One region of the Marinitoga sp. 38H-ov genome, then DNA from elsewhere that is predicted to be linked to it. Evidence: riboswitches for the same ligand, from Rfam matches in the RefSeq annotation. Region 1 holds a riboswitch; the other holds the start of a gene.
What was found. Region 1 has a riboswitch for lysine ahead of AS160_RS00580 (aspartate-semialdehyde dehydrogenase). Riboswitches for the same ligand answer to the same signal wherever they lie in the genome.
Positions count from the first base shown of each region.

Region 1 (3,431 bases):
CTGGATTACTACATTTATTTGCGGTATCTGGATTTCATGTATATTTAATTTATTCTATATTATATATTTTATATTCTAAAACATTAATTCCAATAAATTTTAGAAGAGTATTAACAATTATTTTTTTGTTAATATATCTATCAGCTACTGGATTTTCTGATTCTGCAGTTAGAGCATCTTTTGTTTTGATATTAATAGAGTTTAATAAAATTTTTGGATTAAATATAGACTCGAAAAATATATTAGGACTTGTAGGTGTAATAAATTTATTGTATAATCCAATTGTTGTTTTTTCAGTAGGATTTTTAATGAGTTATTCTGCTGCACTTTCAATATTGATTTTAATCGAAAAAACAAAAAATTCTTTTTTAATAGCTATTTCTGCTTTTTTAGCCATTCTTCCATGGAGTATAATATTTTTCAATGGATTTTCTGTCTTAGGGGTTTTCCTAAGTATTGCATTTGTTCCAATTATTTACTCATTAATATTTTTTTCATTCATTTATACAATTATACCTTTGCCTGAAATTATAAATATAATTGTAAATAATTATATAGAGATTATAAAGTATATTTTAAAATATATAAATCATTATATAATGTATATAAATTTAGATGGGGATTTAGTTTTTGTATTTTATGTAATATCAGTTATTGTATTATTTTTATTTCATATAATATTTAAATTGAAATATAAGGAGGAATATTAATGTCAGGAAAATTCATTTTAATTGTTGGACCAATGTACTCAGGTAAAACATCTGAATTAATTTCTTTTGTAGAAATTTACACATTAGGTAGGAAAAAGATAAAAGTATTCAAACCAATAATTGATGATAGATATGCATCTAATTATATAGTTTCGCATACAGGAACAAAAATTGAAGCAATTCCTATTAATGAATCTAAAGAAATGTATAATTTTTTAGATTATGATGAAAAAGCAGTTTTTGTAGATGAAGTGCAATTTTTTGACAAAGAATTAAAAAATGTAATTTTGGACTTAATTAAAAAAGGAATAAATGTGTATTGTTCAGGACTTGATTTAACATATAAAAATAATCCTTTTGAAACTACAATATTATTATCTGCATATGCTGATGAAATTATTAAAAAGAAGGCTGTTTGCCATGAATGTGGTGAATATAGCGGTACAATTTCTTATAAAATTGTAGGAAATGGTTCGGAAATTGATGTTGGTGGATTTGATAAATATATAGCAGTATGTAGAGATTGTTATGAAGAATTAAATAATGAAAAGAAAAAATCATAATAAATATAATAAAATATTATACATAAAATATTATATAAAAATTTTTATATTTTTCACTTGACTAAATACAAAAGTTATGATAAAATAAATTGGAAATATGGAGAGGTGGCCGAGCGGTCTAAGGCGCACGCCTGGAGAGCGTGTGACGGGCAAAACCCGTCCGTGGGTTCAAATCCCACCCTCTCCGCCATAAGAGCAGGATATCCTGCTCTTTTTTTATTATTATACAAATATAAAGTGATAAATTAAAAAATATAACTAATAACTTTGTAATGTATTTGTAAATTTTAATTAATATTTGTTTGATAAACTACATCAAAAGTTAATAATTATTGAACAAACGGAGGCGCAACCGAGATGAGTAATCTACCTATCGCTAGGGTAGGCTTGGGGTAGGTGAAAGGCGAGGTTGCCGAAGGATGTAAGATTTACCCATCTTACATACCTGGTTGTATAGGGAATACCTATGCGACTGTCGCATGAAAACATGCGGAGAGCCGTTTGGAATAATGTCTTATGTATATTATTTCAATTGGCTTTCTAGTGAAAGCCAATTTTATTTTTTTAGGAGGGATAAAATGAAAATAGGTATTGTAGGAGCTACTGGAGAAGTAGGAAGAACAATGATAAGAGTTTTAGAAGAAAAAAATCTAGAAATAAATGAATTAAAACTTTTTGCAAGCAAAAAATCTGAAGGAAAAAAAATGAAATTTAAAGATAAATATTATTTTGTTGAAGAATTAACTGAAGAAAAAATGGAAGAAAAATATGATTATATATTGTTTTCTGCTGGAAGTGAAATATCAAAGAAATATGCTCAAATAGCAAATGAAAGTGGAAATGTTGTAATTGATAATTCATCGGCATTTAGAATGGAAAAAAATATTCCTTTAGTAGTTCCAGAAATTAATGGAAAAATTTTAAAAGGATATAAAGGAATTATTGCTAATCCTAATTGTTCAACCATTCAAATGGTATTGGCTTTAAGAGATATTGAAAAAAAATTAGGAATATCAGAAATATTTGTAAGTACTTATCAAGCTGTATCTGGAGCTGGTAACAAAGGAATAAAAGAGTTATTAGATCAACAAAATGGAATAAATAATATATATCATTTTCCAGAAATAATTAATAATAATGTTATACCTGTAATTGGCCAAGTTTTAAAAAATGGGTTTACAGAAGAAGAAATGAAAATGGTAAATGAAACTAGGAAGATATTTAATGATTATAAAATAAAAGTTTATCCAACAGCTGTAAGGGTACCTGTGTTATATGGTCATTCAGAAAGTATAATTTTTAGAACAAAAAAAGAAGCAGATATTAAAAAAATAAGAGAATTATTATCATCTGTAGAGAATGTTGTATATACAGATAATTTGATAACACCTCTTAATGTTGCTGATACAGATATAACATATGTTTCAAGACTTAGGCAAATGGATGAAAAGACTTTTTTGATATGGGTTGTGGCTGATAATGTTAGGGTAGGAGCTGCAACTAATGCTGTAAGAATATTGCTAAAACATTATGAATTAAGGTGATAAGATGAAAAAATTTCCTTTTGAAAAAGAGATTATTAGATTATTAGATAATACACCATTTTATATATATGATGAAAAAGGAATATTAAAATCATTAAAAAAATTACAAAGTGCATTTTTTTGGTGTGATTTTAAAGAGTATTTTGCTGTGAAAGCAACGCCTACTCCATATATTTTAAAAATTTTAGGAAAAAATAATTGTGGAATGGATTGTAGTTCATTAGTTGAATTATATTTATCTGAAATGGTAAATATTATTGGAGAAAATATTTTATTTACTTCAAATAATACACCTTTAAAAGAGTATAAAAAAGCATATGATTTAGGTGCGATAATAAATTTTGATGATATTGGACATATAAATAAATTTGTCAAAAAAATTGGTATTCCAAAAATCGCGTCTATTAGATATATTCCTAAAGAATCATATGGTACTGATATAATAGGAGATCCATTAAATTCTAAATTTGGAATGCCATTTGATAACATAATTGAAGGCTATAAAAAAATGAAAGAGTTAGGTGTAAAAAGGTTTGGATTTCATTCAATGCTTGTATCGAATACATTAGAAGAAGATTTGATAGAAAAAAATACAGAAATTATTTTTAGAACTG
Region 1 is NZ_LNGH01000002.1:90,367-93,797, reverse strand. It holds gene AS160_RS00595 (ComEC/Rec2 family competence protein) at 1-710, shown strand, start outside; gene AS160_RS00590 (thymidine kinase) at 710-1,273, shown strand; tRNA gene AS160_RS00585 (tRNA-Ser) at 1,373-1,463, shown strand; lysine riboswitch at 1,607-1,781, shown strand; gene AS160_RS00580 (aspartate-semialdehyde dehydrogenase) at 1,852-2,817, shown strand; gene AS160_RS00575 (diaminopimelate decarboxylase) at 2,822-3,431, shown strand, end outside.

Region 2 (3,431 bases), on a different contig from region 1:
TAGCTGGTCCAATTCCTGCACCACGTTTATATATTCCTCCAAATAAAGGCAAAATAGTACAGGAACAAACTGCTAATATTCCTCCAGAAACTGCCGCCACTGGATATGCTATTATTTTTTTAGCTTTAGGACCTAATAATTTTAATATTGCATTTTTACTTACAAAAACAGATATTGTTCCTGCTATAAAAAATGCTGGAACAAGACATAATAAAACATGTTGCCTTGCATAATCATGAAGCATTTCAAAACCGCCAATAATCGCTTTGTGAACCTCTTCACTTGTAAAAGGGATAAAATAGAAAGCTAAAAATGCTAAAAGAATTAAAAAGAATAATCTTAACTCTTTTTTCATAAAACACCTCCATTATTTTATAACACAAACTCCATCTTTTATAATTACTTTTTCTGATTTAATTAAATCCTCTTTGAATTCATTTTTTAAATCATCTAAAAGATAATTTAAAAATGAATATTTTTCCAAAAATTCATTATTTAATTTGTATTTTATAAAAACACCATCTTTTTCTGTTAAAACTAATTTAAACAATTTCATTTTTGATAAATGTCTGGATATTGTTGATTGTGGTAAATCCAAAATTTCTGTCAATTCACATACACATCTTGGTTTTAAACTTAAAATATTAATTATTCTTAATCTTGTTTTATCTGATAATATCTTCATTAATTCATCTATCAAAATAATCCCTCCTTTCATATATTCGCATATCCGGATATATAATAATATATTTATATTAAATAATTGTTATTCTAAAAATACAAATTTATTAATTATTTCTTAGAATATATAGAAAGAAAGTGATTAACATCCATTAATAACAATTATCAAACATTTGATATATTAATCTTTTTTGACATATTTTGCGGTTTTATGATATAATAATTTAAATTTTGTATTTTAAGTTAATATCTTTTCTGGGAGGTTAAGTATTTTGCTTTTATATAAACTCATTTTATTTTTTACCATATATATTTTTATATTACAGAAATATAATAGAAATATTTTTCTGATAAACTCTACCCAAAATTTAATAATCTTTAATAACAAACGGAGGCGCAACTAAGATGAGTAATCTATCCATCGCTTGGGTAGGTTTGGGATAGATGAAAGGCGAAGTTGCCGAAGGGTATAAGGCTTACCCACCTTATACGCCTGGTTATATAAGGAATACTTATATAACTGTCGCTTAATGCGGAGAGCCGTTTGGAATAAAATTACTTTATTTCAAACGGCCTTCTAATGAAGGCTTTTTTTATTATAATTTTCATTATATAACTTATTTAAGGAGGGGTTCTATGAAAAAACGTATTTGGGTAATTTTTATCCTGGCGACATTTTTACTAATGTCTGCTTTAGCATTTGCAAACGGGGGGGATACTGAAACAATAAATTATGGTTTTTGGTCAATTATTCCTCCACTACTAGCTATTGTTTTAGCTTTTGTTACTAAAGAAGTTATTCTTTCATTGTTATTAGGTATTTTTTCTGGAGCAGTAATTAATGTATTTGCCACATCCAGTTCTGGATTTTTCATGAAACTTATTGAAAGTTATACAAAAACTTTTGAATATCCAGTAAACGCTCTTGCTGATGGATGGCATGCTGGTATCATTATTTTTACATTAACAATTGGTGGTATGGTTGGAGTTATTGCAAAAATGGGAGGTACAAGAGCTATCGCTAATGCACTTGCTAAAAAAGCTAAAACTGCTAGAAGTGCTCAATTAGCTACAGCTTTAATGGGTGTTGTTGTATTCTTCGATGACTATGCCAATACTCTTATCGTTGGTCCTACTATGAGACCTTTAACAGACAAATTAAATGTTTCTAGGGAAAAATTATCATATATTGTTGACTCAACAGCTGCTCCTGTTGCTACAATGGCAGCAATATCTACATGGATTGGTTATGAATTAGGATTAATTGGTGATGCATTCAACGCATTGGGAACAGATGTAAACCCATACGGTGTATTCTTCCAATCAATCCCATATAGAATGTATGGATTATTTGCATTATTTATGGTATTTATGGTTGGTTTCTTAATGAGAGATTTTGGTCCTATGTATGAAGCAGAAAAAAGAGCTAGATTAACTGGAAAGGTTTTAGCTGATGGCGCTGAACCTATGTTATCTACAGATTTTGAAAAAGAATTAGATAATAGTGATATTCCTTTAAGAGTATCAAACGCTTTAGTACCTATTTTAACATTAATTATTTTTGCATTTGTTGGATTATGGTATTCTGGTGGTGGATTAGAAGAGCCATTTAATTTAGAAGGAATTAGAAATGCATTTGGTAACGCCGATGCTTCAGCTGCTTTAATTTGGGCATCTGCTTTAGCAAGTATAGTTGCTGTTATAATGGCTGTTTCTCAAGGTATTATGACATTAAGAAAAGCTTTAGAAGCATGGGTAGAAGGTGCAAAATCATTAGTTATTACCACAATTATATTAATTTTAGCATGGTCAATTGGTTCTATTGCCTCTGATTTAGGAACAGCTGAATATTTAGTACAAGTCGTATCTTCATCTTTACCTGGTTGGGCAGTTCCTGTATTAGTATTTATTATGTCATCTATAGTTGCATTTGCTACTGGTACATCTTGGGGTACAATGGCTATTATGTTACCTTTAGCTATTCCTTTAGCAGCAGCTTATACTGGAAACGCCCCATCAACATTAGTATTTGCTACATTAGGTGCTGTATTAACAGGATCAACATTCGGAGATCATTGTTCTCCTATTTCAGATACAACAATTATGTCTTCAATGGCATCATCATCTGATCATATTGATCACGTTAAAACTCAATTACCATATGCCGTAACAGTTGCTTCAGTTGCAGCAGTTGGATATATTTTAGTAGGTATTGGATTACCTATTTGGATTACATTAATATTAGGATTTGCTTCAGTATGGGCTATTTTAAGATTCTTTGGTAAATCAACTGATCCAAAAGATTTAAAAGCCATTTAAAAACCAATTAAAAAAGGAATGGCCTAGCCATTCCTTTTTAATTAAATATACTTAATCTAAAACTTTGAATATCTTCATCTGAGCTATTATATTCTTCTTCATCTACTCTATTATACTCCCAATCAAACAAAGTTAAGTATATTTCTCCTTCTTTACATTCAGTAAATATTGAAGGTACTGTATCCTCTTCATCATCTATACTCATAGCTTCAACAATAAAAGAATATGCTTTTGCTTCTGTAATATCAGATACGTCTTTTAATAATTTTTCAGCCATTTCAAATTCTTCTTCACTTTCAAATGAAAATGGAAAAGGTATTGCTACATCTTCTACTTCAACATTATATTCTTTTAACATATCTTCCAAATCTTTTGCATAATCAGCATCAAATTCAGATACTTTTTCTACTAATTTTTTTATTTTTTCTTCA
Region 2 is NZ_LNGH01000054.1:30,350-33,780, forward strand. It holds gene AS160_RS10640 (permease) at 1-355, opposite strand, end outside; gene AS160_RS10645 (metalloregulator ArsR/SmtB family transcription factor) at 368-700, opposite strand; lysine riboswitch at 1,063-1,232, shown strand; gene AS160_RS10650 (Na+/H+ antiporter NhaC family protein) at 1,318-3,000, shown strand; gene AS160_RS10655 (hypothetical protein) at 3,038-3,431, opposite strand, start outside.
Region 2: it holds a riboswitch for lysine, as region 1 does, so the genes downstream of both, AS160_RS10650 (Na+/H+ antiporter NhaC family protein) here and AS160_RS00580 (aspartate-semialdehyde dehydrogenase) in region 1, are expected to answer to the same signal.